Regions from separate parts of the Bradyrhizobium genosp. SA-4 str. CB756 genome, predicted to be linked through region 4. Evidence: predicted binding sites of a transcription regulator. Region 4 holds the regulator's gene; each other region holds the start of a gene.
The links. The regulator LexA, encoded in region 4, represses DNA repair genes until DNA is damaged. The targets are predictions, from matches to a motif close to TGTTCNNNNTGTGTTCNG.
Positions count from the first base shown of each region.

Region 1: a site for LexA is predicted at 2,831-2,848, ahead of recA (recombinase RecA). Genes of this name have one in related genera too.
Region 2: a site for LexA is predicted at 3,119-3,136, ahead of BRAGE_RS0126620 (PA0069 family radical SAM protein). Genes of this name have one in related genera too.
Region 3: a site for LexA is predicted at 2,594-2,611, ahead of BRAGE_RS0135975 (DNA recombination protein RmuC). Genes of this name have one in related genera too.

Region 1 covers NZ_KI421499.1:1,477,612-1,485,148, forward strand. The annotation lists gene BRAGE_RS0107140 (DUF2798 domain-containing protein) at 16-273, shown strand; gene BRAGE_RS55715 (hypothetical protein) at 1,068-1,235, opposite strand; gene BRAGE_RS54285 (hypothetical protein) at 1,575-1,727, shown strand; gene BRAGE_RS0107160 (hypothetical protein) at 1,840-2,031, opposite strand; gene recA (recombinase RecA) at 2,940-4,028, shown strand; gene gcvP (aminomethyl-transferring glycine dehydrogenase) at 4,317-7,181, opposite strand; gene gcvH (glycine cleavage system protein GcvH) at 7,340-7,537, opposite strand, start outside.
Region 2 covers NZ_KI421499.1:5,456,182-5,463,718, reverse strand. The annotation lists gene BRAGE_RS0126630 (acetate/propionate family kinase) at 1-523, opposite strand, end outside; gene BRAGE_RS0126625 (phosphoketolase family protein) at 532-2,946, opposite strand; gene BRAGE_RS0126620 (PA0069 family radical SAM protein) at 3,158-4,324, shown strand; gene BRAGE_RS0126615 (VOC family protein) at 4,348-4,803, shown strand; gene BRAGE_RS0126610 (ribonuclease HII) at 4,878-5,735, shown strand; gene BRAGE_RS0126605 (glycosyltransferase family 39 protein) at 5,968-7,476, shown strand.
Region 3 covers NZ_KI421499.1:7,428,313-7,435,849, forward strand. The annotation lists gene truA (tRNA pseudouridine(38-40) synthase TruA) at 1-691, opposite strand, end outside; gene fmt (methionyl-tRNA formyltransferase) at 804-1,739, opposite strand; gene def (peptide deformylase) at 1,944-2,471, opposite strand; gene BRAGE_RS0135975 (DNA recombination protein RmuC) at 2,643-3,842, shown strand; gene BRAGE_RS0135980 (GIY-YIG nuclease family protein) at 3,973-4,275, shown strand; gene BRAGE_RS0135985 (AmpG family muropeptide MFS transporter) at 4,467-5,831, shown strand; gene BRAGE_RS0135990 (hypothetical protein) at 5,958-6,395, opposite strand; gene recR (recombination mediator RecR) at 6,426-7,028, opposite strand; gene BRAGE_RS0136000 (YbaB/EbfC family nucleoid-associated protein) at 7,030-7,350, opposite strand; gene BRAGE_RS0136005 (DNA polymerase III subunit gamma/tau) at 7,456-7,537, opposite strand, start outside.
Region 4 covers NZ_KI421499.1:2,796,019-2,803,555, forward strand. The annotation lists gene BRAGE_RS0113765 (ComEC/Rec2 family competence protein) at 1-701, shown strand, start outside; gene BRAGE_RS0113770 (GAF domain-containing protein) at 711-1,652, opposite strand; gene BRAGE_RS0113775 (hypothetical protein) at 1,856-2,290, opposite strand; gene BRAGE_RS0113780 (hypothetical protein) at 2,497-2,721, opposite strand; gene lexA (transcriptional repressor LexA) at 2,921-3,622, opposite strand; gene BRAGE_RS0113790 (molybdopterin molybdotransferase MoeA) at 3,799-5,010, opposite strand; gene BRAGE_RS0113800 (hypothetical protein) at 5,243-5,437, opposite strand; gene BRAGE_RS0113805 (HAD family hydrolase) at 5,605-6,234, opposite strand; gene BRAGE_RS0113810 (alpha-hydroxy acid oxidase) at 6,243-7,376, opposite strand.

The DNA.
Region 1 (7,537 bases), 1.3 Mb from region 4:
AGGACATAGGCACTCATGCTCGGCATTCCCCGCCGCTACAGTCATTTCGTCTTCGGTGTCATCCAGTCCGGCCTGACCTCGCTGATCGCGGCGGGGATCGCCAGCTTTCCGGCGACAAGCGCAATGCTCTTCCTGCGGCACTGGACGCTGTCGTGGCTGGTCGCATGGGCCGCGATGCTGCCGATCGTGCTCGTGGCCGCGCCCGCGATCCGCGCCTTCTCGCTAAGGCTGACGCGGGAGGAGACCGCCCCGCGAACCGGCGGGCAGGCATGAAAAAACCCGCTTGGGGAGAGCCAAGCGGGTGAGAGGTTATTGGAGGCTGAGGTGCTGGGCTGCAACACCATAGCCCGATGACCCTAGCGGCCTCAGCTTACGGCAGCCTGACACGTCGGCAGATCGTGGTCGCTCCGGTGTTGCCCCCGCAAACAGAAAACCCCGCTCGGGGCCGAGCGGGGTCATCGACTGGGTATGGAGGCCCGGTGTTGGTCCACCGGGCGAAATGAAACTAGGGGAGTCGGCTTACAGGCGCCTGACGGAGGCAGCGAAAGCTTGCGCGGCACGAGGCCGCAGACTGGCCCCGCACAGGTCCCAATTTGGCCATCCGATCGCACAACTGGAGCCACACCCGCGGGCGAGATTCACTGCTTCGACGATGCCATGGGGGAAACGTGGCGCGCCGAGAACGGGGTGGCATCATGGATAACGTAGAGCGGTCATTTGCCGCCGCGACGGCGGCTGGCTTCGTGGTGCTGGTGATCGGCATCGCGCTATTGATGCTGCTGTAGGGCGGCGTCAGGCGCGCGGAAAGCGGGTCCGAGGCATCGGGCCCGGCACGATGGCGGCTTTCAAAAGCTGAAAACAACCCCATGCACAGTAGGGCGCTGGGCAATTTCGCTGCGCAATCAATGACTTAAGATAGGTGTTTAGATACCTTTAGTGCAGTTTCGCCGCCGCATGCGAAGCGGTCCCCCGGCGGGCATACGCGCGCGATCAGCCGCGCCGGGAGGGCCGGTCAGCTCCGAAGCCGGTTGCCAAACAGGGCCTGTCCAAACAGGTCCGAGCGCGGCCTAATGGACCTTGATCTCGCCCACGGGCAGGCGCAGCTCGGCGGCGCGCTCCTCGCGGTCCTTCTTGCGGAACTCGTTTTCCTTGCGCTCGAACTTCGCCATCTCCTCGAGCGCCGCCTCGAGGAAATGATTGCGCCTCGCCGCATCGTGGTGCGTGTCTTCCGCCATGACAGAGCTTCCCCGTTAGAGCGGCCCCGTCCCGACAAAGCCGGTAACCGCGCAAAGGTTCGGTGCCGCAGGATTGCGGATTTATGACGGCGGCCGGCGGCTGCGTCTTTGCTGCGCATCAGCTTCAATGGAAGAGGGGGCACGGCAAGATTGAATCTTCCGTCAGGCCCAAAGAAGGGTTGCGAGCCGGGCTAACCTCGCGATGAGATCCGCTCGAATGCCCTAAAGCGCGATGAGATCAGGATGAGTCATCATCGCGCTTTGGCTTGTTGTTTGCGCATGATCTTTTCGGAAATCCGCTACGCACTTTTCCGGATCATGCTTTAGCGAGAGGCGCACATGAGCGAGAAGGATGTCGAGCACAACTGCCCCGAATGCGACGGGACGGGCCGGGAAAGCGGCATGAAGCCGATGCACCTTGGTGAGAAGGTCGAGTTTCGTCCCTGCACCAGATGCGGCGGACCGGGAAAAATCAAAGAGGCCGCCGGCTGAGGCGGCCTCTCGCCGTCCTTGAGCCGGAAAACCGCTTCGCACTTTTCCGGAAAGATCACGCGTGAACAACAACCTGAAGCGCGATGACGATTCATCCAAATCTCATCGCGCTTTAGTGGCAGGGCTTGCCCAGCATCTGCGCGTAGCGGCTGTGGCAACCGTCGTGCAGCTGCCACCGCTTCGTGATTTTCATGCCGACCTTCGGAGCGCCCGACGACATCGGACCGCACGATGCGTGGGCGCAAGCCGCCGCCGAGCCGGCGAACACGGCCAGCGCGAGCGCGATCTTGATCATCGACTTCATGTCTCCTCCTGAGATTATCTACGTCTCGTAGCGCTACACATGTAAGCGTTACCATTTGTAGCATTTAAATACAAGCTCCCACCGCTTGATGGCCGGCGCTTTAGCCAGAGGAGCAGGGCACCTCAAAATTCAACTTCAGGAGGCTCGAAAGGCCGCGATCTGCGGTGCGCTCCTATCAGGACACCCGGCAAATCGAATTAGGACAGTGGAAGTTTTCACGGGCGAAGCAAAAACGCCGCCCGCTTAAATCGAGCGCGGGCGGCGGCTTTCCAGCCCCGGGTGGGAATGAGCAATTCCCCGGTGACGGTTAGTCTGCACAACCTATGCCAAGGTTTTGTGTCATCTAACGGGACACCCGCGCCAAGCCGACAAGGCTACCGCTGAACGTTCCCGTCGCAATTTGGATGAGGACTGAAAGAGGTCTCCAACTCAGGCGGTCTTACTCCTCATTCTCTTCTTCTGGCGGCGGATTGAGTCTGTTTCCAAGGAATGTGCTCGGAAGCGGAAGCCGGAGCAGTTCCATCGAGCGTCTGCAAATCTGCTGGGTTCGCTCGATTTCTGCGGCGATTAGAGCGGTCTGAACGGCGATTCGGTGGGAATAGTCCGGCATAGCGGCGCTCCCTGGTAGCAGGCGGGAGCGCTCTCGGTCTCTCAGCCACCGACGCCTACGGGCAGAGCCGAAGCCGGTGATGCGGCCTCAACGACCACCGGCCGCATTGGTTCAAAATTGAACTTAGGACACTCGCTAGAACAAACTGGGACACCGGGGGTCAAATACGGACAGCACCCGAATTCGCAAAAGAACATATTGCGAACATAGAACAGATAGGGTACATTACTTTTATCGACGACCCGCCGCCCAATCGTTTGTCCCACACGCGAATCCTCGCCATAAGGAGCACGACCCAATGTCCGCCACTGCCCTGCGTATCGTCGAAGGATCTTCCATGGACAAGAGTAAAGCCCTGGCTGCCGCGCTCTCCCAGATCGAGCGCCAGTTCGGCAAGGGATCGGTGATGAAGCTCGGCAAGAGCGACCGCTCCATGGACATCGAGGCGGTGTCTTCCGGCTCGCTCGGGCTCGATATCGCGCTCGGCATCGGCGGTCTGCCGAAGGGGCGCATCGTCGAGATCTACGGGCCGGAATCCTCGGGCAAGACCACGCTGGCGCTGCACACGGTGGCGGAAGCACAGAAGAAGGGCGGCATCTGCGCCTTCATCGACGCCGAGCACGCGCTCGACCCGGTCTATGCCCGCAAGCTGGGCGTCAACATCGACGAGCTCCTGATCTCGCAGCCCGACACCGGCGAGCAGGCGCTGGAAATTTGCGACACGCTGGTGCGTTCGGGCGCGGTGGACGTGCTGGTGGTCGATTCGGTTGCGGCGCTGGTGCCGAAGGCCGAGCTCGAAGGCGAGATGGGCGATGCGCTGCCGGGCCTGCAGGCACGTCTGATGAGCCAGGCGCTGCGCAAGCTGACGGCCTCCATCAACAAGTCCAACACCATGGTGATCTTCATCAACCAGATCCGCATGAAGATCGGTGTGATGTACGGCTCGCCGGAAACCACGACCGGCGGTAACGCGCTGAAGTTCTATGCCTCCGTCCGTCTCGACATCCGTCGCATCGGCGCGATCAAGGAGCGCGACGAAGTGGTCGGCAACACCACGCGCGTGAAGGTGGTGAAGAACAAGCTGGCGCCGCCCTTCAAGCAGGTCGAGTTCGACATCATGTACGGCGAGGGCGTCTCCAAGATGGGCGAGATCCTCGACCTCGGCGTCAAGGCCGGCATCGTCGAGAAGTCGGGCGCCTGGTTCTCCTATGACAGCCAGCGTCTCGGCCAGGGCCGCGAGAACGCCAAGGCGTTTTTGAAGGGCAACCCCGACATCACCGCCAAGATCGAGACCTCGATCCGCCAGAACTCCGGCCTGATCTCCGAGCAGATTTTGGCCGGCACGCCCGAGAGCGACGCCGACGGCGAGGAGCCGGCGGAGGAGTAAGACTTAACGCGAAGAGTTTTCGCGAGGAGCGGGCGCTGAGGACGTTGAGTTGCCGACGTCTTCAGTGCCCGTTTCGTTTTGGGCGTGACAGTGGGGTGGCACGCACCTCACCAACGAACGGCTCTGCGATGGGATCGCGAAAAACCGGTCATTGGTTGCGCCCTAGAGGCACATTCAAAGCCGTAGGGTGGGCAAAGGCGCGTAGCGCCGTGCCCACCATATTCCAACGTGCCGAAAGGTGGTGGGCACGCTTGCGCTTTGCCCACCCTACGAAACCTCCGTTGCATCTTACTCCGCGGCTTCCGCGTAATCGCTCACCGGCGGGCACGAGCACACGAGGTTGCGATCGCCATAGACGTTGTCGACGCGACCGACCGGGCACCAGTATTTGTCAGTACGCGAGACGCCGTCGGGGAAGCAGCCCTCAGCGCGGGTGTAGGCGCGCTTCCAGTCGTCGTCCGCGATGTTGTGCACGGTGTGCGGGGCGTGGCGCAGCGGCGATGCTTCGATCTTGAAGCGGCCGGCCTCGACCTCGGCGATTTCTTTCCGGATCGCGATCATGGCGTCGCAGAAGCGATCGAGCTCCGCCTTCGATTCCGATTCGGTCGGCTCGATCATCAGCGTGCCCGGCACCGGGAAGCTCATGGTCGGGGCGTGGAAGCCGTAGTCGATCAGGCGTTTTGCGATGTCGTCGACGGTGACGCCGCTCGTCGTCTTCAGCGGACGGGGATCGACGATGCACTCATGCGCGACGCGGCCCCTCGCGTTCTTGTAGAGCACCGGGAAGTGCGGATCGAGGCGCGCTGCGATGTAGTTGGCATTGAGGATCGCGATCTCGGTGGCGCGCTTCAGGCCGTCGCCGCCCATCATCAGGATGTAGATGTAGGAGATGGTCAGGATCGAGGCCGAGCCGAACGGCGCGGCCGAGACCGGGCCGACCGGGGCATCCGCCTGCGTCGCCGGATGGCCGGGCAGGAATGGCGCCAGATGCGCCTTCACGCCGATCGGGCCCATGCCGGGGCCGCCGCCGCCATGCGGGATGCAGAAGGTCTTGTGCAGGTTGAGATGGCTGACGTCCGCGCCGTAATCGCCGGGCCTGCTAAGGCCGACCTGCGCGTTGAGGTTGGCGCCGTCCAGATACACCTGGCCGCCATGGCCGTGCACGATGTCGCAGATCTCGCGGATGTGCTCCTCGAACACGCCGTGGGTCGACGGATAGGTGATCATGACAGCGGCGAGGTCGTTCGAATGCTTTTCCGCCTTGGCGCGGAGATCATTGACGTCGACGTCGCCGTTCTTCTCGCAGGCGACCACCACCACGTCCATGCCGACCATCGCGGCCGATGCCGGGTTGGTGCCGTGGGCGGAGGAGGGGATCAGGCAGATCTTGCGGTGGCTCTCACCGCGTGCGGCGTGATAGCCGCGGATCGCAAGCAGGCCGGCATATTCGCCCTGCGCACCGGAATTGGGCTGGAGCGAGATCGCGTCATAGCCGGTGATGTCGCACAGCCACTTCTCCAGCCGGGCGAACAGCGCATGATAGCCGGCCGCCTGCTCGCGCGGCACGAACGGGTGCAGCGAGCCGAATTCCGGCCAGGTCAGCGGCATCATCTCGGTGGTCGCGTTCAGCTTCATGGTGCAGGATCCCAGCGGGATCATGGCGCGGTCGAGCGCGAGGTCGCGGTCGCTGAGCTTGCGCATGTAGCGCAGCATCTCGGTCTCCGAGCGATGCGCGTGGAAGACGGGATGGGTGAGGAAGTCGGTCGTGCGCTTCAGCGCCTCCGGCAGCGCCTCGCGCGTGGTCGCGTCGATCTCGGCGTAGGAGAGCTGGCCGCCGAAGGCGCGCCACACGGCTTCCACGGTCGCCGGCGTCGTCGTCTCGTCGAGCGCGATGCGCAAATTGGTCTCGCTGACGCCGAGATTGATCTTCTCGGCCGCTGCGCGCGCGATGATCTCGGCGCGCTTGGCGCCGGCATCGACGCTGAGCGTGTCGAAGAAGCTTTCTGATTGCAGCGCAAAGCCGAGCTTGCGCAGGCCCGCCGCGAGCACGGCGGCGCGGCGATGCACGTTTCGCGCGATCTGCGAAAGGCCATCGGGGCCGTGATAGACCGCATACATCGAGGCGATCACGGCGAGCAGCACCTGCGCGGTGCAGATGTTGGAGGTCGCCTTCTCGCGGCGAATGTGCTGCTCGCGGGTCTGCAGCGCGAGGCGATAGGCGGGAGCCCCGCGCGAATCCACCGACAGGCCGACGATACGGCCGGGCAGCGAGCGCTTCAGCGCATCGCGCACCGCCATATAGGCCGCGTGCGGTCCGCCATAGCCCATCGGCACGCCAAAACGCTGCGCCGAGCCGATAGCGATGTCGGCCCCGAGCTCGCCGGGCGAGGCGAGCAGCGTCAGCGCCAGCAGGTCGGCGGCAACGATCGCGAGTGCGCCCTTGGCCTTCAGCGCTGCGATCGCGGGCCGGAGGTCGCGCACCGCGCCGGAGGAGCCCGGATATTGCAGCAGCGCGCCGAGCACGTCCGCCTTGTCGAGGTCGGTGAGGGGATCGCCGACGACCAGATTCCAGCCGAGCGGCTCGGCGCGGGTGCGCATCACAGCCAGCGTCTGCGGATGCACGTCCTTGTCGACGAAGAAGGCCTTGGCCTTGACCTGCGAGTGCCGCTCCGCGAGCGCCATGGCTTCGGCCGCGGCAGTCGCCTCATCCAGCAGCGAGGCATTGGCGACGTCGAGCCCGGTGAGGTCGCAGATCATGGTCTGGAAGTTGAGCAGCGCCTCCAGCCGGCCCTGGCTGATCTCGGGCTGATAGGGCGTGTAAGCCGTGTACCAGGCCGGATTCTCCAGGATGTTGCGCTGGATCACCGCGGGCAGGATCGTGCCGGAATAGCCTTGGCCGATCAGCGAGGTGAAGACCTGGTTCTGCCGGCCAAGCTCGGTCATGTGTGCGATCGCCTCGGTCTCGCTGAGCGGCTTGCCGAGATCGAGCGGGGCGGCCTGCCGGATCGAGGCCGGCAGCGTCTCCCCCATCAGCGCATCGATGCTTTTGGCGCTGACGGCTTCGAGCATGGCGGTGACGTCGCGTGCGGAGGGGCCGATGTGGCGGCGAACGAAGGTGGCGGTGTCGCCGTTGGATTTGCGGTGCGCGGTCATCATGGGTCCTCGCTAGGAGTTGCTGTCATCGCCCGCGAAGGCGGGCGATCCAGTACGCCGCGGCCTCTCGGGTCTAGCCGAACCGGCTGCGTTTACTGGATGCCCCGCCTTCGCGGGGCATGACAGTGAGTGTGGGGCGGCGGCTCGGCTCATGATCTTCACGCCGTATGTGCCTTGTAGGCGGCTTCATCCATGAGGCCGCCGAGCTCGCTTTTGTCGGCAATCTTGATCTTGAAGAACCACGCCTTGCCTTGCGCGTCCGAGTTCACCAGCGCCGGCTCGGCGGCGAGGGCATCGTTGGTCTCGAGCACTTCGCCCGTAACAGGCGCATAGACGTCGGAGGCGGCTTTCACGGA
Region 2 (7,537 bases), 2.7 Mb from region 4:
GGATGCCGCGCGCCTCGAAGCGCCGCGGGATCGCAAAACGGCTCGCCGGCGGCGCCATGCTGTGATGGAAGGCAGTGTCGAAACAGGCGATCTGCGTGAGGTCAGGCTTGATCGCCGCTATGGTTCGGATCGGCTCCAGGCATCGTGGCTGATGCAGAGGCGCCAGCGGAGTCAGTTGCTCCAGCTTCGCGTAGACAACATCCGTCACTTCCACCGGGCCTGAATAGTCCGGCCCGCCGTGAACGATGCGGTGACCCACGGCGCGCAGGCGATGGTCGCCAAAACGATCATCGACGAAGCCGAGCACATCAGCGAACAGATCGCCGCTGTCCGCACCAGATGCTTGCCTGTGTGCTTCGAAAAGGTCTTCGCCGGCAGGGCTCTTCACGGCGAGCCGCGGCTTTGCCTCATGCTCGTCGAGCAGGCCCTTGCAGAGCAGGGTGGGCTCGGCCGCGGAGATATCGAACAGGCCGAACTTGACGCTCGACGAGCCCGAGTTGAGAACGAGGACCGCATCCGACATGGCGGGCGTCAATCGCCGGCTTCGGCCGGCGTGTTGCCGCCGGCGCTGTTTGGCCAGACCCAGTCGCGAACCTCAGGCATGTCCTCGCCGTGCTCGCGCACGTAACGCGAATGCTCGATCAGTCTGTCGCGGAACTGCTGCTTCACCTGCGCGGCCTTGGTCGATAGGCCCGGCACGCGTTCGATCGCCTCGATCGCGAGGTGATAGCGGTCGAGCCCGTTGAGCACGACCATGTCGAATGGTGTCGTCGTGGTGCCTTCCTCGGCAAAGCCGCGCACATGCATGCCGGCATGGTTGGTGCGGTTATAGGTGAGACGGTGGATCAGGTAGGGATAGCCGTGATAGGCGAAGATCACGGGCTTGTCGCGCGTGAACAGGCTGTCGAAGTCGCGGTCGGAGAGGCCGTGCGGGTGCTGCTCGCTCGGTTGCAGCGTCATCAAATCGACGACGTTGACGACGCGGATATTCAGGTCCGGCAGCGCCTTGCGCAGCAGGTCGACGGCGGCGAGCGTCTCCAGCGTCGGCACGTCGCCGGCGCAGGCCATCACCACGTCGGGCTCGCTGTCTGCATCCTCGTTGCCGGCCCAGGTCCAGATGCCGATGCCGGCATCGCAATGCGTCGCGGCCTCCTGCATCGACAGCCATTGCGGCGCCGGCTGCTTGCCGGCGACGATGACGTTGATGCGGTTATAGGTGCGCAGGCAGTGATCGGCGATCCACAGCAGCGTGTTGGCATCCGGCGGGAAATAGATGCGGACGATGTCGGCCTTCTTGTTGGCGACGAGATCGACGAAGCCCGGATCCTGATGGCTGAAGCCGTTATGGTCCTGACGCCAGACATGCGAGGTCAGGAGATAATTGAGCGAGGCGATCGGGCGCCGCCATGGCAGATGCCGCGTCACCTTCAGCCATTTGGCGTGCTGGTTGAACATGGAATCCACGATATGGATGAACGCCTCGTAGCAGGAGAAGAAGCCGTGGCGGCCGGTGAGGAGATAACCCTCGAGCCAGCCCTGGCAGAGATGCTCGCTCAGCACCTCCATCACGCGCCCGTCTTGCGCGAGATGCACATCGTAAGGTTCCGTTGGCTCCATCCAGACCCGCTCGGTCGCTTCGAACACTGCGTCGAGCCGATTTGACGCCGTCTCGTCCGGTCCCATGATGCGGAAGTTACGCGCGTCGGCATTGAGGCGAATGACGTCGCGCAGGAATTTGCCGAGCTCACGTGTCGCCTCCGCCACAACGCTGCCGGGCTGAGACACATCCACCGCAAAACTGCGGAAGTCCGGCAGCTTCAGCTCCTTCTTGAGCAGCCCGCCATTGGCATGCGGATTGGCGCCCATGCGCCTGGTACCGTCGGGGGCCAGCGCCTGAAGCTCGGGGATGAGCGCGCCGCTCTTGTCGAACAGCTTGTCCGGCTCATAGCTGCGCATCCAGTCTTCGAGAATCTTTAAGTGAGCCGGGTTCTCGCGGCAGCTCGCAACCGGCACCTGATGCGCGCGCCAGAAACCTTCGACCTTCTTGCCGTCGACTTCCTTCGGGCCGGTCCAGCCCTTCGGGCTGCGCAGCACGATCATCGGCCAGCGCGGCCGCTCGACCACCTTGCGTCCGTCGCGGGCGTGCTGCTGGATCGAGCGGATGCTGGCGAGCGCGACGTCGAGTGCGTCCGCCATGGCCTGGTGCATCAATTTGGGATCGTCGCCCTCGACGAACAGCGGCTCGTGGCCGAGCCCGCGGAAGAGGTCGCGGATCTCGCTGTCAGGCATCCGCCCGAGCACGGTCGGGTTGGCGATCTTGTAGCCGTTGAGATGCAGGATCGGCAGCACCGCGCCGTCGTGGGCGGGGTTCAGGAACTTGTTCGAATGCCAGGAGGCCGCGAGCGGGCCGGTCTCGGCCTCGCCGTCGCCGACGACGCAGGCGACGATCAAATCGGGATTGTCGAATGCCGCGCCATAGGCATGCACCAGCGCGTAGCCGAGCTCGCCGCCTTCGTGGATCGAGCCCGGCGTTTCCGGTGCCGCATGGCTCGGGATGCCGCCGGGGAAGGAGAACTGTCTGAAAAGTTTTCGCAATCCGTCCGCATCGCGCGCGATATCAGGATAGATCTCGCTGTAGCTGCCTTCGAGATAGGTGTTGGCGACCATGCCCGGGCCGCCATGGCCGGGCCCGCAGATATAGATCATGCTGAGATCAAGCGCGCGGATGACGCGGTTGAGATGGGCGTAGATGAAGTTCAGCCCGGGCGTCGTGCCCCAATGGCCAAGCAAACGCGGCTTGATGTGCTCGGGCCGCAGCGGCTCGCGCAGCAGCGGATTGTCCAGCAGGTAGATTTGCCCGACGGAGAGATAGTTGGCGGCGCGCCAATAGCGATCGAGCAGATCGAGGTCGCTGCTTGCGGCGGCCGATTGTTGTTGATTTGTCATTTTCATGCCGACCCTTCACCGGGGGATCGTCATCAACATTGTTCCAGCGTGATCGATCCCTGGGCCGCATCAAACTGGATCGTCCCGGCAAGCGTGTTGCGTGAGGTCAAAGCCGCGCGCCCGAAATTTGGGCGGCTACTGTGCATGGGGTTGTTTTCGAGTTTTTCGTTTGTGTTCTTGATTTGTTCCTATGCCGTGCTATCTTGGCTTCATGAGTCCAGCAGCATCCTCTCATGCTCTCAAGCACCCGCCGGTCACGGCGCCCTCCGAGCCGGCGGGTGCGGACTCTGATTTTCCCGAGCTCGGCGTCGCCATCGACCGCCAGCGCAGGCGAGGGCGGGGCGCCCAATCCAATGCCAGCGGCCGATATGAGGCCGAGGCCCGCGTCGCCTTCGACGATGGCTGGCAGAGCCTGGAAGATCTGCCGCCGTTCAAGACCATCGTCGGCGTCGACACCTCGCGCAAGGTGATCACCCGCAACGATTCCCCCGACATCGGTTTCGACCGGTCGATCAATCCCTATCGCGGCTGCGAGCATGGCTGCGTCTATTGCTTCGCGCGGCCGACGCATGCCTATCTCGGCCTGTCGCCGGGGCTCGACTTCGAGTCAAAACTGTTCGTGAAGCCCGAGGCGCCGTCGCTGCTCGAGAAGGAGCTTGCCGCGCCCGGCTACGAGCCGCGGATGATCGCGATCGGCACCAACACCGATCCCTATCAGCCGATCGAGCGCGAACGCAAAATCATGCGCGGCATTCTCGAGGTGCTGGAGCGCACCGGCCATCCCGTCGGCATCGTCACCAAATCGGCGCTGGTGGTGCGCGACATCGACATCCTCGCGCGGATGGCGAGGCGCAACCTCGCCAAGGTCGCGCTATCAGTCACCTCGCTCGATCCGAAGCTGGCGCGCACCATGGAACCGCGCGCCTCGACGCCGCCGAAGCGGCTGGAGGCGCTGAAGCAGCTCTCTGAGGCCGGCATTCCCACCACCGTGATGGTCGCGCCCGTGATCCCCGCGCTGAACGATTCCGAGATCGAGCGCATCCTCGATGCCGCCGCCCATGCCGGCGTCAAGGAAGCGTCGTACGTATTGCTGCGGCTGCCGCTGGAGGTGCGCGATCTCTTCCGCGAATGGCTGATGGCCAACTATCCGGACCGTTATCGTCACGTCTTCACGCTGATCCGCGACATGCGCGGCGGCCGCGATTACGACGCGAAATGGGGCGAGCGGATGAAGGGAACGGGACCGATGGCCTGGACCATCGGCCGCCGCTTCGAGATCGCCTGCGAGAGGCTTGGTCTCAACAAGCGGCGCTCGAAGCTGACGACTGATCACTTTGCCAAGCCGAAGCAGAACGGCGAGCAGCTCAGCCTGTTTTGATTGGGAAACGGAAGAGGCGTCGCATGAGCAAGGAACTCCCTCCGCCGGTACCGCGGCTTACTGTCATCACGCTCGGCGTCAGCGACATCCGCGCCAGCATCGCCTTTTACGACGCGCTCGGCTTTGCGCGCCGGCTGAAGGCGACCGGCGAGGCCGTCGCGTTCTACGACACCGGCGGCCCGGTGCTCGCGCTGTATCCCTGGGATCTGCTCGCGGCCGACGCCAAGTTGCCTGACGATCCGAGGCCATCGACCTTCCGCGGCACGACGCTCGCCTGGAACTGCCGGACACGCGAGGAGGTCGATGCGGTGCTAGCCTTCGCGCTTGGCAAGGGTGCTGCTCCGCTGAAGGCGGCGCATGAGACCGATTACGGCGGCTATTCCGGCTATTTTGCCGATCCCGACGGCCATACCTGGGAAGTGGTCGTCGCGCCCAGCATCGAGGTCGGCGAGGACCGGCGGGTGCATCTGGCGGAGTAGCGACGGTCTGAATAACGGGAATTGCGCAGGGTTCCCGGTTGCGCTGGCTGGATCGCTTGCGCACGATCCCGGCCATGATTCGGGACAAGTCCGCCAAGAAGCCGGCCAAAGACGCGCCCAAGGCCAGCGCTGCTGCGAAGAAGGCGGCGCCTGCCAAGGCGAAGGCAGCTGCCGTCAAGGCCGCGCCGGTCCTGCCGGGCAAGAAGGGCATCATCGCGATCGCGCCGCCGAGCTTCCGCCGCGAGCGCGCGCTGATCAAGCGCGGCGTCTGGCCGGTCGCCGGCTGCGACGAGGCCGGCCGCGGGCCGCTGGCCGGCCCCGTGGTGGCTGCCGCCGTGATTCTCGACCCCGATCGCATCCCGCGCGGCATCGACGATTCCAAGCGCCTGACCGCTGAGGAGCGCGAAAAGCTGTTCGACAAGATCTGCGCCACCGCGCAGGTCTCGGTCGCCGTCGCCTCGCCGTCGCGAATCGACCGCGACAACATTTTGCGCGCCTCGCTGTGGGCCTTGAAGCGTGCCGTGGTGGCGCTGCCGGAGCAGCCGCGCCACGTCTTCGTCGACGGCCGCGACCGGCTCGACACGGCTTGCGACTGCGAGGCCGTGATCGGCGGTGACGGCATCGTGCTGTCGATCGCCGCCGCCTCGATCATCGCCAAGGTAACGCGTGACCGCCTGATGTGCGCGCTGGCGCAGGACTGCCCCGGCTACGGCTTCGAGCAGCACAAGGGCTATGCGGTCCCCGAGCATCTCGATGCCCTCGATCGCCTCGGCCCCAGCGTCCACCACCGCAGCTTCTTCGCCCCCGTCGCGGCGGCGCGTGCCAAGCACATGCCCTGGACCGTCGAGCCGGTGCAGGATTTGTTCTCGGTGAGCGAGGTCGAGGTGCAGATGGAAGCGGGCGTCGAGGTCGACGCGTCGGCAAATCTGTAGCGCGTCTCTCCGCAGCGTCTTTCGCCTCTCCCCGCGTGCGGGTGAGGGGGAGTCTCCGCGAGTTCAGCTCTCACCGTCATTGTGGAGGGAGGCCCCTCACCCCAACCCTCTCCCCGTAAGAACCGGGAGAGGGAGCAGACGGTCGTTGCCACAGCGCGCAGCGCCCATTATCAAAACAGGTGTGAGCGAATAGGGCCGGCTGGACGGGTTGGCTGCATCTTTCGGACGTTGCATGCGGTTTACCTCCCTGGTCATCGAGCTCATTCGCGCCCGGCCGCGGCTGATCGTGTGGATCGCCGTGCTGCTCCAGGCTTCGATGTGGCTGTTCGTGGCGCTGGCGTTCTATCGCAGCCCGCCCGGCAGTCTCGCGACGCTGCTGGCATTCGGCCGCGAATATCAGGTCGGTACGGATCTGGGTCCGCCGCTGCCGATCTGGCTCGCCGACATCGCCTATCGCGCCGCCGGCGGCCACGTGTTCGGCGTCTATGTGCTGGCCCAGCTCTGCGAGATCGCGACCTTCGTCGCGCTCTATCATCTCTCCCGCGTCGTGGTCGGCTCGCAGCAGGCGGTGCTCGCCGTGCTGCTGACCATGACGGTGCTGGCCTTCTCCTCGCCCGCGCTCGATTTCGGCCCGCTGGTGCTGGCGCGGCCGCTCTGGGCGCTGCTGCTGCTGCATTCCTGGCAGATCATCGGCCAGCGCCGCGGCAATGCCTGGTTCGCCTGGTCGATCGAGGCCGGCCTGTTGCTGCTCACCACGCCCGCCGCGATCTTCCTCCTGCTGCTGATCGTCGTCTTCGCGGTCTCGACCGCCGGCGGCCGCCGCACGCTGCGCTCGCTCGATCCCTTGTTCGCGCTGATCGTCGTCGCGGTGCTGGCGCTGCCCTATGCGGTCTGGCTGATGCGCGCCGAGACGTTTGCGGTGCCGGCCTTGCCGCAAGTCACGGAGCTCAACGCCCGCGCCATCCATGCGGCCTGGCTGCTCGGCGGGCTCGTGCTGGGCGCTGCCGCGATCCCGGCGCTGACCTTCCTCAACACCGGTCTTTTCGTCGCCAAGGGCGAGGAGGCGCCGATCATTTTCCGCCCGCCGGTCGAGCCGCTCGGGCGCAACTTCGTTTACTTCTTTGCGCTGGCGCCGGCACTCGGCGCGGTGCTGATCTCGGGCCTGCTCGGGCTCGACTCCGTCGTCGGCGGCGCCGGCGTCGTGCTGGTGATGTCCGGGCTTGCCGTGGTGGTCGCGGCCGGCGACCTCATCGCGATGCGCCGCGCGCGGATGCTGCGGACGGTGTGGGCTGCCGCCGTCGCCGCGCCGGCCGCCGGCGTCGTGCTCGCCGTGCTGTTCCTGCCCTGGACCGGCACCAACGAGATCGCGACCTCGATGCCGGCGCGAGCGATCTCTGATTTCTTCGACGAGAGTTTCGCCCGCCGCACCAACCATCGCCTGCGCGCGGTTGCCGGCGAGACCCAGCTTGCCAGCCTGATCACGCTGCATTCCGGCCGGCCGCACCTGTTCATCGACGCCCAGCCCGGGCGGACGCCGTGGATGAGCCTGGCCAAGTTCAGCGAGACCGGCGGCGTCGTGGTCTGGCGCGCCTCCGATACCGCCGGCACCCCGCCGCCGGACATCCTCGCGCGCTTTCCCGGCATCGTGCCGGAAGTGCCGCGCGCGTTCGAATGGCTGGTCAATGGTCGACAGGGATTGCTGCGGGTCGGCTGGGCGATCGTGCGGCCGAAGGGGAGCTGACGCGCGTGCTCCGGACGCTGACATCGTAGGGTGGCCAAAGGCGCAAAGCGCCGTGCCCACG
Region 3 (7,537 bases), 4.6 Mb from region 4:
TGCCGCAGGCGGCGCGGTTGCGGGCGGCGAGAGCTGCGGAGAGGTCGTCCGCGGTCCAGCGGCCATCGCCGACCCAGACCAGCGAGCCCACCATCGAACGGACCTGGCTGTGCAGGAACGAGCGCGCCGAGGTGACAATGGTGATCTCGCGGCCATCGCGCAGCACGTCGAGCTGGTCGAGCGTCTTCTCCGGCGACTTGGCCTGGCACTCGGTGTCGCGAAAGGTGGTGAAATCGTGCTTGCCGAGCAGGCGTTTTGCTGCCGCATGCATCGCATCGGCGTCGAGCTTGCGCGGCACGCGCCAGGCGTGGCCGACATCGAGCGCGAGATTGGCGCGGGTGTTGATGACGCGGTAGCGGTAATGCCGTTTCACGGCGGAGAAGCGCGCCTCGAATGTATCAGGAACGATCTCGGCCTCGAGCACCGCGATCGGATGCGGGCGCAGATGCGCATTGAGACCGTCGCGAAAACGGCCTGGCGGAAACTGCTTCTCGACATCGACATGCGCGACTTGGCCGCGCGCATGCACGCCGGCATCGGTGCGGCCGGCGCCGTGCACGCGCAGATCCGCGCCCGTCATCGCCTTCACCGCCGCTTCCAGCGCGCCCTGCACCGACGGCAGCGTGTCCTGGATCTGCCAGCCGAAGAACGGCGCGCCGTCATATTCGATGGTGAGCTTGTATCGGGGCATCGATCCAGCTTTATCCGGCGTCATTGCCGGGCTTGACCCGGCAATCCATCGCCCAAGAAGGAGTTTTGTTAGAAGATGGATACGCGGGTCAAGCCCGCGTATGACGAGTTGACTAGGTGAATTTAGCTCCCGCCCTCAAGGGCACGCCGCGCAGGAAGTCCGCGGCCTGCATGCGGGCCTTGCCTTCGCGCTGGAGCTCGATGATGCGGATCGCGCCCTCGCCGCAGGCGATGGTGAGGTGATCGTCGAGCACCGCGCCCGGTGAACCCACGCCCTTCGCCAATTCGCATCGCAGGATTTTGACGCGCGCGTTCTCGCTGACACCGTCAAGCTCGGCCCATGCGCCGGGAAACGGCGACAGGCCGTGGATGTGGCGGAGCACGGCGCGTGCGGGCTTGGTCCAGTCGATCCGTGCCTCGGCCTTGTCGATCTTGGCCGCATAGGTGACGCCGTCCTCGCTCTGCTGCTTGAGCTGGAGCCCGCCGCGGTCGAGCCCGGCCATGGCACGCACCATCAGGTCGGCGCCAAGGCGGGAGAGGCGATCGTGCAGATCGAGCGCGGTCATGGTGTCAGTGATCGGAAGCCGCTCGGCCATGGCGACGTCGCCGGTGTCGAGGCCGACATCCATCTTCATCACCATCACGCCGCTCTCGGCATCGCCTGCCATGATCGCGCGGTTGATCGGCGCCGCCCCGCGCCAGCGCGGCAGCAGCGAAGCGTGCAGATTGTAGCATCCGAGCTTTGGCGCATCGAGGATCGCCTGCGGCAGGATCATGCCGTAGGCGACGACGACGGCGGCATCGGCGTCGAACGCACGAAACTCTTCCAGCGCTTCCTCTGTCTTCAGCGTCTTCGGCGTCAGCACGGGCACGCCGAGCTTTCGCGCGGCTTCCTCGACCGGGGTCGGCTGCAATTGCAGCCCGCGCCGTCCGCCCGGTTTCGGCGCACGGGTGTAGACGGCCGCGATCTCGTGGCCGTGCGCGACCAGCTCGAGCAGCGTCGGCACGGAGAAATCGGGCGTGCCCATGAAGATCAGGCGGAGGGGCATCAACAGAACTCGCTGCGTTCCCTCCCCCCCTTGCGGGGGAGGGCTAGGGAGAGGGGTGCCACACGACGCGCTCTCTCGGCACAAGCGTTCGCGGCACGCACGTAATTCAGATGACGGATGGACTTCCGCCGGGGCTACCCCTCTCCCCCGCCCTCCCCCGCAAGGGGGGAGGGAGCGCAGGGAATGCGGAGCAGCATTAGAGACTCACTCGCCCGCGCGCTTGGCGGCTTTCTCGAACTTCTTCATCACGCGGTCGCGCTTGAGCTTCGACAGGTAGTCGACGAACAGCACGCCGTTGAGATGGTCGATCTCGTGCTGGATGCAGGTGGCGTAGAGGCCTTCGGCGTCCTCCTCATGCAGCTTGCCGTCGAGATCGGTGAAGCGCACGCGCACCTTCGCAGGGCGCTCGACCTCCTCGTAATATTCGGGGATCGACAGGCAGCCTTCCTCGTAAGTGGACAGCTCCTCGGAGGAGGCGATGATCTCGGGGTTGATGAACACGCGCGGTTCCGGCTTGGTCTCGCCGTCCTGGTTGGGCTTGGCGAGGTCCATGGTGATCAGGCGCAGCGGCTGCGCGACCTGGATCGCCGCAAGCCCGATTCCGGGCGCGTCGTACATGGTCTCGAACATGTCGTCGGCAAGCTTGCGGATCTCCGGCGTGACCTTCTCGATCGGCTTGGAGACCAGGCGCAGCTGCTTGTCGGGCAGGATGATGATTTCTCGTAGGGCCATGGCGGCGATTTAAGCCGCGCGCCGGATGCGGTCAATGCGGCCAGGAACCCGGCTCACGCTCCGCTCACGATAAAACTTCAGGTTTCGTTAACCATAAAACCTAAGGAGTTCTTTACCGAAATCGTTCCCCCTTCGTTCGCGACCGAGCGCGAATCGGTTAGAAGGGCTGGCATGAGCGAGATCATTTTCATGGCTGGCGACTGGCCGGTGCGCACCATCGATGCGCTGATCGGCTTCGGCGCGCTGGTCCTCATCCTGCTGGTTGTGATTGCGGTCGTGATCACTCGCTCGGGACGGCGCGGCGCGGAACTTGCCATGGCGCATGCGATCCGTGCCGACGAGCTCGAGGAGCGCCTCGCCCAGGTGCTGCACGCCCAAGCTGAGGCCTCCGGCCGGGTCGATGCCATGACCCAGGCGCTGGCCGGCCGTCAGGCCGAGATGGCGCGGGCGGTCAACGAGCGGCTCGATTCGGTGACCCACCGCGTCGGCCAGTCCATGGAACATTCGACCCGCAACACCATGGAGAGCCTGCGCGCGCTGCACGAGCGGCTCGGCATCATCGACAACGCGCACAAGAACCTCACCGACCTCACCACGCAGGTGACCACCTTGCGCGACGTGCTCGCCAACAAGCAGTCGCGCGGCGCCTTCGGCCAGGCGCGGATGGAGGCGATCGTCCAGGACGGACTTCCGAAAGGCTCCTACGAGTTCCAGTTCACGCTCTCGACCGGCAAGCGGCCGGACTGCGTCGTGTTCCTGCCCGACCAGCGCCCGCTCTGCATCGACGCAAAATTTCCGCTGGAGGCGATGACCGCGCTGCACGACGCCCGCACCGACGAGGAGCGGCGCGTGGCCACGCAGCGGCTGCGCGGCGACGTGATGAAGCATGTCAGCGACATCGCGGAAAAATATCTCGTCGCCGGCGAGACCCAGGAGATGGCGCTGATGTTCGTGCCGTCGGAATCGGTCTATGCCGAGATACACGACGGCTTCGACGACGTGATCCAGAAGGCCTATCGCGCTCGCGTCGTGCTGGTCTCGCCCTCGCTCCTGATGCTGGCGATCCAGGTGATGCAGCAGATCATGAAGGACGCGCGCATGCGCGATGCCGCCGACCAGATCCGCACCGAGGTGATCAAGCTCGGCGACGATCTCGGCCGCCTGCGCGACCGTGTGCTGAAGCTGCAAAAGCATTTTGCCGACGTGAACGAGGACGTCCGCCAGGTGCTGATCTCCGCCGACAAGATCGAGAAGCGCGCGGGGAGAATCGAGGAGCTCGATTTCAGCAAGACCGATGCGCCGGAAGGCCCGCGGCTGGTGGCGACGGGCGCACCGGAGCTGTTTCCGCGGAAGCTCCAGGCGGGGGAGTGAGATAGAGGCACACTGTCATGCCCCGCGAAGGCGGGGCATCCAGTATTCCGTGACAGTCGTGATTGAATCGAGACGCTGGTGATTACTGGATCGTCCGCCTTCGCGGACGATGACAGGGGTGAAGGCTGGCATGAGCGCACGCCATTACTACGTCTACATTCTCGCCAGCAGGATCGGCGGAACGCTATATATCGGCGTCACGAACGACATCATCCGCCGCGTGACGCAGCACAAGTCCAAACTCATCGAGAGCTTCACTGAAAAGTACGACGTCGCCCGGCTTGTCTACTTCGAGCAATTCGATGATCCCGAGAACGCGATCAAGCGGGAGAAGCGGCTCAAAAAGTGGAACAGGGCTTGGAAGATTCGACTGATCGAGCAGCACAACCCAAACTGGGATGATCCTTATCCCGGGATCGCCGGCCCACCATGACATACCTCGCCGCGCTGTCATACCCCGCGAAGGCGGGGTATCCAGTACGCCGCGGCGATTGTGGTTGAACCGAGACGCTGGTGTTTACTGGATCGTCCGCCTTCGCGGACGATGACACTGAGGGTGCCGCGGGCTTTCCCCTCTCACCGCACACCAGAGTCTTTTTCCCCAGAATCTGCTAACACCACCCCATGACTGCACCCGAGGTGACCTCCCCCGCCGCTAGCCCCGCCCCTGCGACCTCCTGGCGCGAGAGCCTGGCCGTGTACCTGCAACGGCGGGTGCTGATCGTGCTGTTCCTCGGCTTCTCCTCCGGGCTGCCGCTGGCGCTGTCGGGATCGACGCTGCTGGTCTGGATGCGCGAGGCTGGGGTCGATCTCAAGACCATCGGGCTGTTCGCGCTGGTCGGCACGCCCTACACGCTGAAATTTTTGTGGGCGCCACTGGTCGACGCGCTGCATGTGCCGCTGTTCACGCGCGCGTTCGGACGGCGGCGCGGCTGGCTGGTGTTCTCGCAATTGCTGCTGATCATCGCGATCCTGCTGCTGGCGATGACCGATCCCGCGCGCTCGCCGTTCTACGTCGCGCTCGGCGCGCTGCTGGTGGCGACGACATCGTCGACGCAGGACATCGTCGTCGACGCCTTCCGCGTCGAGAGCCTGCCCGAGAGCGAGCAGGCCGCCGGCATGGCCGCTTACGTTGCGGCCTATCGCATCGGCATGCTGGTCTCGACCGCGGGCGCGCTGTTCATCGTCTCCGGCTTCGAGGACACCGGCATCCCGCGCCCCTCTGCGTGGATGTGGGGCTATGTAGTGATGGCAGCGATGGTGCTGATCGGAACGATCACGGCGCTGGCCGCGACCGAGCCGGAGCAATCGGTGCGGGCGGAAGCCGTGACACAGGCCGAGACCGCGTTCACGCGCGTGCTGCATGCGGCGATCGGCGCCTTCTCGGAGTTCCTATCGCGCAAGGATGCGCTCGCGGCGCTCGCCTTCGTCGTGCTGTTCAAGTTCACCGATGCGTTCTCCGGCACGATGACGGCGCCGTTCGTGATCGACCTCGGCTTCACCCGCAACGACTATGCGGCGATCGTCAAGGGCGTCGGCCTCGCAGCGACGCTGATTGGCGGCTTCGCCGGTGGCTTTGTCGCGCGGCGCTATTCGCTGGCGACATCGCTCTGGATCGGCGGCGTGGTGCAGGCGCTCGCCAACCTGTCCTTCTCCTGGCTCGCCGTGGTCGGCACCAATCAATGGGCGCTGGCGCTCGCCATCTGCGCAGAGAACTTCACCAGCGCCATCGGCACGGTGATCTTCGTCGCCTATCTCTCGGCGCTGTGCCAGAACCCGCTCCACACGGCGACGCAATACGCGCTGCTCACCGCGCTCGCGGCGGTGGGGCGGACGTATCTCTCGTCCGGTGCCGGCTTCGTGGCGGAGACGACCGGCTGGGCACTGTTCTTCGTGATCTGCGTGCTGGTGGCGATCCCAAGCCTGATGCTGCTGGCCTGGCTGCAGAAGCGCGGGCATTTCGAGGCGCTCGGGCCGGTGCGGGTGTGACGCTGCCGCCGTAGTCTCGTAGGGTGGGCAAAGGCGCAACGCGCCGTGCCCACCATCACGCCATGAATTAGAAACAGGTGGTGGGCACGCTTCGCTTTGCCCACCCTACGGCATCTCGCGTGCCGCTTACTGCTTCCTGATCAGGCTCCACTTCGTGATCACGGCCTCGCTCATCTGGCCGGGATCGCTGGCGCAGGCGACCTCGTCGACCTTGACCGAGATCTCCTTGCCGACGAACGATTTCAGCTGCGCGGCCTGCGCGTCGCTGGAGGTGACGAGCTGGAAGGTCTCAGGGCCGGTCTCGAGATTGCACAGCCCGTTCGGCGCCGGCAGGCGGCGCGGCTCTGAGGTGATCTGGTACATCGCAACCCGCTTGCCGGCGTTCTTGACGTCGCGCACCTTCATCGCGTTCAGCTCGCCCGAGAGCACGTCGCCGTTGTTGATCGGCTTGCCGGGCTTGGGCGCCGGCGGCGCCTCGTCGCCCTGCTGCGCCGAGACGGCCGGGGTTACCAGCATCGTCATCGTCAGGGCCAAAGCCAGCCGTGTGGCGAAAAGTTTCGTCATGTCGTCCGTTCCGTGAGGTCTGTAGGATAGCTAGAACAGGGTCCGCTGCCGCATCGCGGCCGATAGCGTACCCTCATCGAGATAATCAAGCTCGCCGCCGACGGGCACACCGTGCGCGAGCCGGGTTACTTTAACGTTGGCGTCCTGGAGCAGGTCGGTGATGTAATGCGCCGTGGTCTGGCCGTCGACGGTGGCATTCAGCGCCAGGATGATCTCGTGCACTTCTGCCGCATGGGCCCGCGCGACCAGCGCGTCGATGGTGAGGTCTTGCGGACCGACGCCGTCGAGCGGCGACAGGGTCGCGCCGAGCACGTGATAGCGCCCTTGCGTCGCATTGGCCCGCTCCAGCGCCCAGAGATCGGCGACGTCGGCGACCACCACGATGATGGCGGGATCGCGCTTCGGATCGGTGCAGACCGTGCAGGGATTTTGGGTGTCGATGTTGCCGCAGGTCTTGCAGACCTGGACCTTGTCGAGCGCGACCTGCAAGGCCGAGGACAGCGGCATCATCAGCGCTTCGCGCTTCTTGATCAGATGCAGCGCCGCGCGCCGCGCCGAGCGCGGGCCAAGGCCCGGCAGCCGCGCGAGAAGCTGGACCAGCCGCTCGATCTCGGGACCTGCAACCGCGCCCATCTTACTGGCCGAACAGCCCCGGCGGCAGGCCGAGCCCGCCGGTGAGCGCCTGCATCTTCTCCTGCATCGCCGTCTCCGCCTTGCGACGGGCATCGCCAAAGGCGGTGACGAGCAGGTCTTCCAGCACCTCGCGCTCTTCCGCCTTCATCAGCGAGGGATCGATCTTGACGCCCTTGACGTCCATCTTGGCGGTCATGCGCACGGCGACGAGACCGCCGCCAGAAATGCCCTCGACCTCCACATTGCCGAGTTGTTCCTGCATCTCCTGCATCTTGGATTGCAGCTGGGCCGCCTGCTTCATCATGCCGAGAAAATCAGCCATGGGTGCTCGTCCTTCAAACTGGCCAAAGCGCGATGAAGCGCGCTTTTGCTTTATTGTTCGAGCATGATCTCTCGGAAAACCGCTGCACACTTTTCCGGATCATGCTCAAAGATCGTCGTCGGCGTCGGAACCGTCGGGCGGATCGTCACTGCCGTAGTCGGCGTTAATATTGGATTCCGGCGCCTCG
Region 4 (7,537 bases):
TAGCGGGCTTGCCAGGCGCGGTCGGCCGCATCCCGGCCTTCGGCATAGGCCCGCTGATCGCGGCGAGCCTCGGGGTCATCGTGATGGGTTTGTTGCGCACGCCGCTGCGCTGGTCCGGCGCCGTGGTGCTGCTGGCGGCGATCCTCTGGGGCCTCGCGGCGCGCCAGCCCGACATTCTGATTGCCGGGGACGGCCAGAGCGTCGCGGTGCGGGGCAGGGACGGGCGCCTGCATCTGATCAGGGCCAGCAAGGACGGTTTTCTGCTCAAGGAGTGGCTCGCCGCCGACGCCGATGCGCGCGAGGCCGGCAGTGCCGCATTGGCTGACGGCGGGTCATGCGACGAGGCCGGCTGCGTCACGCCGCTCGCCGACGGGCGGCTGGTGGCGCTGTCCCTTCGGATCGACGCGCTGGCGGATGATTGCAGTCGCGCTGCACTGGTGGTGACGGCAAGGCCCGCGCCGCCGGATTGCGCGGCGATGGTGGTCGACCGGCAGCGTCTTGCCGCACAAGGAGCGCTCGCCCTGACACATCGCGGCGACGGCTTCGCGGTCCAGGCAGTGAAGGCGAGGGGCACGGACCGTCCATGGTCGCCGGCGATCGCGAGCGAGGCTGATTTCGGGACGAGCCTTGCGCCGCAGGCGGCGACGCTCCGCAACCGGGACGCAACGCCGTCCGAGGCCGACTTGCAGGCCGATGACTGAGCAGATCGGCTACAAGTACCAGGCCAGCACGGCGTCGAGTCCCGCACCTCCGATCACCGGTAGCGCCACCATCCGGCTCAGTCCGGCTGTTTGGGCCTCGGAGCCGGAGATCGAGCCGTCATGCGCGAGATCGTCATTGAGCGCGGGCATGCCTGTGGCCCAGGCGCCGCCGATGCTGCCCTCGCTCCTGGCGATGGATTTGTTCGCATAGAGCGCGGTGAGGTCGGTCTGCGCGCCACAGTCGCCGGCGTGGAAGACCAGCGCCGAACGAATCTCGTTCGGCACCCAGATCTCGAAGCGCCGCGCAATCGGCGTTGCCTGCGCGGAGAGGAATGTCAGAACCCAGGTCTTCTCAGTGCCGGCTCGGTAGGGGATGCCGACGCCGAGGTTGATCCCGACTTCGGCCGCGTCCTCCCAGCGCAGAAAGCTCTTGGCGTTGTGCAGGTCCTTGATGATCAGCGGCAGGCCCGCTTTCCAGGTGCGTCCGGGCAGGCCGAAGCCGCGCGGAAACCTGGTGTGGCGGGAGTTGAACTCGAACATGTCGGCGGTGCCATAGTAGCCGTCGACGAGCCTCATCTCGTGGGACGTATCGGCGTCGTTGTGCCAGAGCTCGATGGCGCCGACATGCGCCTCGTCGTCGCCGCAGAACAGCACCATCACCGCTTGCAGGAATTCGCCTGCAAAGACCGGCACCGCGACGCCGCAGGTGAGACCGGCTGCAAGGGCTTGGTCGGTCCGTTTGAAATAGGAGTTGGCGAATTTGGTGAGGATCACCGGGTGGCCGGACGCCCAGGCCTTGCCGGGGAGCCCCTCGTCATATCCGAAGTGCAGATCTTCGCTCACAGCCCTGAACGCGGACAGCCCTTCGCCGTAGAGGCCGCCGCCGAATTCCAGACGCATGCGCGTCCTGTCGGGCACCCAGAGTTCAACGACACGAATGAAGGTTTTCATCGAGTCCGTCCGCCGTCCCAAGCCGGAACAGCATCGGCCATTTGCCTGTGAAACGGACGTTCAAAATTCAGGCAGCGCCGCGCAAACTTCGTGCGACGGGAAGGTGGGATATCGAGAGACACAAACAACACCACGTCGCCGGCCGCGGCCGGCGATGGCGATCTCAATTCCGGGCTCCGACCTGGCGGCCGGGGATATCTGCTTCAACCGATCGGCAGACGCGGCGTCGTCGGGCGGTTCTCGGCACTGACCTGCGGCTTGTGCTCGCGCTCGCCGAGCGGCTGGGTCACGGGCAGTTGCAGCACGGTTGCCTGCTGGCCTTCGACGAGCTGAGTCACCAGCACGTATTTGCCGTCGGGGAATTCGATCGCGTCATGATGGCGATCGGGAATGTGCGGATCAATCTTGCCGAACTTGCCGACACGCGAGTTGACGGTGCGCGTCCAGATCCAGCGATTGTCGTAGCGGACGTTGTCGGCGAAGGCGAGCTCCGTTCCCGGCAGCAGGCAGACCGCGACGGTCGGATCGGCCGCGGAGGCAAAGCCGCGCGTCGAGGTGCCGCGGAACGTTGTCGTCACGATCGTCTCGCCGACCTCGGCAGGGCGCGATGCGACGGCATGCAGGCTGTAGTCACACATCGTGGGTGCTCCTCATGCGGAGATAGCAACCCGCGCCTCTGTCTTACGAGGCGCAGGCCTCTATCAGAGTGGAAGCATCATAGCGTCTGCCCGGTTATAGGCAAATCTGCGGCTCGCTGCCGCAGCGTGCGATCACATTATCTTTCCCGAATCCCCCGGGAACAAAGCCTGCTTTCGTGCATTCGGTGGGCGTATCAGTGGCCAGCTCAGCGGCCAGCCGGCGCCGACCAACCGGAGTATGGCCAGACCGGTTGCGATGGTTGCGTGAGCGCATTGCGCGCGTTGCGGACTTGCTCGCTCATTGCCGTTTCCTTGGCCGTCTCCTTGGCCACGTTCTTACGGGCATGGCGGTGCGATGGTGCGGCAACGGCTTGCGATGCTGATGCTGCGATCAGCGCCGCTGCTACTGTGCTCAGGATGATCTTGCGCATGGCATCTCCTCGAACCGAAAGCCTTTCCGAAGCGGTGCTGCTTCGTGCGGCGTGGCGAGGATGTAGCGCCGGAGGAGGGGCCGGATAATCTGCGCGAAACCAGAAAGACTATCCAGCGCGAGCGGACAATCATCCGCTCCGATCTCTAGTCGGCGATGCCGATCGAAGCGCGCGGACAGCGCGCCTAGTACTTGCGGTATCAGTACTTCCGATAAAGCCCGATCAGCTTGCCCTGAATCTTGACCCGGTTCGGCGGAAGGATGCGCACCTCATAGGCCGCATTGGCGGGCTCGAGCGCGATCGAGGCGCCGCGGCGGCGGAAGCGCTTCAAGGTCGCTTCCTCGTCGTCGATCAGCGCCACCACGATGTCGCCGGTGTCGGCGCTCTCGTTGCGCTGGATCAGCGCCATGTCGCCGTCGAGGATGCCGGCTTCCACCATGGAATCGCCGCGCACTTCGAGCGCGTAGTGCTCGCCCGAGCCGAGCATATCGGGCGGGACGCTGATGGTGTGGCTGCGGGTCTGCAACGCCTCGATCGGCGTGCCGGCCGCGATCCGGCCCATCACCGGCACCGCGACGGGACGCTCGCCCTCGTCCGCAGGCGGGCTGGAGGTCGTGCGGACCTTGCCGAGATTGCCCTCGATGACGCTCGGCGTGAAGCCGCGGCGATTGCCGGCGGCCGCCTGCAGCTCGGGCAGCTTGATCACCTCGATGGCGCGGGCGCGGTTGGGCAGGCGGCGGATGAAGCCGCGCTCCTCGAGCGCGGTGATCAGGCGATGGATGCCTGATTTCGAGCGCAGATCGAGCGCGTCCTTCATCTCGTCGAAGGAGGGCGGTACGCCGCTTTCCTTCAGTCGCTCGCTGATGAACCGCAGGAGCTCGTACTGTTTGCGCGTTAACATCTCGACCAAAATCCCCCGGTTGATGTCGTTCGATTCCGAGACGCTGAATTCAGCGATAAGCCGCTGCATGCTCGAAACAAATCATGAACGGACACTATATGTTCGATACATGTTCCGCAACTGCTTAATTTACCGTGAACGCGACAAAGTTCGCGTCACGCGTGTGGCCAGCGCGTTCAGACCGGCAGGCGCAGCACCTCGCAAGGTGTGCCGGCTTCGGCCTTCGGCGCGAACGGCGCGCGCACGAGAAGTGCCTGTGCCGCAGCGAGATTCGCAAGCAGCGAGGAATCCTGGTGATTGACGGGAAGGGCGATCAGCGTGCCGTCGTCGCGCGTCTCCAGGCGTGCGCGCAGATAATCTTCGCGCTGGTCGTTGGCGCCGACGTCGCGGCCCAGCACCGCGCGCTCGCGGCGATGGTGAATCACGGAGCGGCCCGACAGCGCCCGAATCAGCGGCACCATGAACAGGAAGGCGCACACATAGGATGACACGGGATTGCCGGGCAGGCCGATCACGCGCATCGCCGCCAACCTTCCATGCATCATCGGCTTGCCGGGCCGCATCGCGATCTTCCAGAACGTCATCGCGGTGCCCTCGGCCTTCAGCGCCTGCTGGACCAGATCGTGGTCGCCGACCGAGGCGCCGCCGGTGGTGATCAGGATGTCGGCGCCGCTCGCGCGGGCGCGGCGTATGCCCGCGGTGGTGGCGTCCAGGGTATCGGCGGCAACACCGAGATCGACGGTATCGGCGCCCTCGCTGCGGGCGAGCGCGTGCAGGGCATAGCCGTTGGAATAGACGATCTGGCCGGGGCCAGGCGTGGTGCCCGGCATCACCAGCTCGTCGCCGGTGGCGAGAATCGCGACCTTCGGGCGGCGGTGGACGGGTAGAAACGGGTGATTCATGCCGGCGGCGAGCGCGAGGTCGCGCTCCGTCAGCCGGATGCCCTTGCGCAGCAGCACGTCGCCCTCGCTGAAATCGACACCGGCGGGGCGGATGTGTCGTCCCGTCACGGCCGCTTCCTTGATCGTGATGCGCCTGCCGTCCGCAACCGTGTCCTCCTGGATCACGACCGCGTCTGCGCCGTCGGGAACGACGCCGCCGGTGAAGATCCGCACGGCTTCGCCGGCGCCGACCGATCCTGCAAACGGCCGCCCCGCCGCGACCTCGCCGATCACGGTGAGCTGGGAATCGATCTTGGCGGCGTCGGCCGCACGCACCGCATAGCCATCCATCGCCGACATCGCCTGCGGCGGCTGGGTGCGCCGCGCCGCGACGTCGTGGGCAAGCACGCGCTGGAAGGCCTGGTCGAGGGCGAGCATTTCTTCAGGCAGCGGCTCTGCGCCGGCAAGCACCGCGGCAAGCGCGTCAGAAACCGGCATCAGGGCCACGGGTGAAAACTCCAGCTGCGCCCCGTTCGGGCAAATCGGCGGCGAGAGTTCTAGCCGAGTGCAGGCGCAGAGGCAAAAAGGCGATCACGCAGGATGATTCATCCTGCGTTGTCCGCTCTGCAGTGAGGGATAGACGTCAAGTCCGCCGCGGCATGATCCAGAAGGCGAGACAGACCGGGACGAGGATGGCCATGGCGAGGACGAGAAGGACGAGTGCCACGGCCAGCATCGGTCAACTCCCCGGCTGCTCGTCCGGACTGACGTCCGGCGCTTTGGGACTCTGATCCTTGTCGGGCAGCGGATCGGCCTGCGATTTCAGGTCGGCGGCCTTGCTGATCAGCTTGGCGGAGAGCTCAGAATCCGAGGTGGTTCTGGCGTATTTCATCAGCAGCGAGGCCTGCTTGGTGAGGTAGGTTTTGCCCAACACGACGATAAGCCTGATGTAGAATTCCCAACGGACTCATGAGTCCGGAAGCCGGTATTCGTTCCGGGAACTCCGTACAAAATTGCACAAAGTGATTGGGTTCCTCATTTTGCGCCAAATTAGGTCCAGCACCGGCGCGCCCCAGCGACGGGCCGAACCGGCCCCCAACGTCAAACCCCGAGTGCCTTCAAGGCGTTCCCGACATCGGTGGGCGAGGTCACATGCACCGCGGTCAAGCCGCGGGCGCGGGCTCCCTCGATGTTCTCGGCAAGATCGTCGAAGAATACGATCCGGTTGGCCGGCACGCCGATGGCGGCCACGACATGGTCGAAAGCCTCCGCGTCCGGCTTGCGCAGGCCGATGCTGGAGGACAGGTAGACCTCGCGGAAATGGCCGAGCAGGTCGGCATATTCCTTCGAGAAATAGTCCACGTGCGGCCGGTTGGTGTTGGAGAAGGCGTAGAGCGGCATTTGCCGCGCCGCGCGCGGCAACAGCTCGGCAATGTCTGGCATCTCGCCGGCGAAGACCGCGTTCCAGCCCTCCAGGAACTGCGCGTCGGAAATGCCGATCCCGAGTGAGGTGCGCAGCGAGGCGAAATAGTCCTCGTCGCTGATCTTGCCGACCTCGTGCAGCCGGTAGGCCTCGTCGCGCACATAGCGCGCGACGATGGCTTCGGGCTTGCAGCCGGCATGTCCCGCCCAGCAGTCGATCGCCTTGGAGAAATCGATGTCGAGCACCACGCGCCCGAGATCGAACAGAAGCGCATCGGCGCTGCCGGGAGAGAGCGAGGTCACCTGCATCCTTTCATTCAGTACCGGTAGGGGTCGTGATCGAACAGCGGGAACGCGCTGAACACGCCCGGCGCATTGGTCGCGGTCGCCGGATGCAGGCAGGACTTGCTGACCTCGGCGAAGGATGTGGCGCCCAACAGGCCGAGGCAGCGCAGCACCTCGTCCTCCAGCAGTTCCAGCATCCGCGTGACGCCGGCTTCGCCCGCCGCCGCCAGCGCCCAGCATTGCAGCCGGCCGATGCCGACGAGGTCGGCGCCCGCCGCGACCGCCTTGACGATGTCGGTGCCGCGGCAGAAGCCGCCGTCGACCATGATCTTGGCGCGGCCCTTCACGGCCTCGACGATCTCAGGGAGCACATGCATGGCGCCACGACCGTGATCGAGCTGGCGCCCGCCATGGTTGGAGACGTAGATCCACTCGACGCCATGGTCGAGCGCGATCAGCGCATCCTCGGCGGTGGCGATGCCCTTGAGGATCAGGGGTATCTTGAACTTGTCCTTGATCATCTTCACGGTCCGCCACTCCAGGCCCTTCTGGTAGTCGCCCCCGGTGGCGCGCAGGCGGCTCTCGCGAACATAGCGCTTGGCGATGTCACGTTCGCGACGGCTGTAATGGGCGGTGTCCACGGTCAGGCAGAACGCGGCGTAGGCGTTCTTCTCGCTCCTGGCGACGACATCGGCGACGAAGGCATCGTCACCGCGGACATAGAGCTGGTAGAGGCGCAGCGCATCGGGGGCAGCCTCGGCGGTCTTCTCCAGACCAGGCTCCGACACCGAGCTCAGCATATGCGCCGCACCGAAGGTGCCGGCCGCGCGCGCGACGCTCGCGGCGCCATCGGGGTCAAAAATCTCGAGCGCGCCGACCGGGGCCAGCACCACCGGCAGGCGCATCCTGCGGCCAAACTGCTCGACCGAGCCGTCGACCTTGCGGACGTCACGCAGCACGCGCGGGCGGAAGGCGATCTCGTCCAGCGCCATGCGGTTGCGGCGCATCGTGGTCTCTGTCTCGGCGGCGCCGACGATGTAGTCCCAGGCATTCTGGTTGAGGTTGGCACGCGCCTTCCGGACGAATTCGTGCAGATTTTGGAACGGCTCGTTGCTGGCGCCGAGTTCGACGTTCCGTTCCGGCCGGATGCGGGGTGCTTCGTTCATTGTTATCCTCCCGAGAATTTGAAGCCTTGTCTCATCGCCTTAGCCCGTCCGGACCTGCAAAACCATCCTAAGATCGCATACCTGCGAGGCGTGGCCCATCCGACCGATTCCGCTTTGCTTGAAACGATTTCGGAACGTTGCCAAAAGTTTAGGTCTCGGGC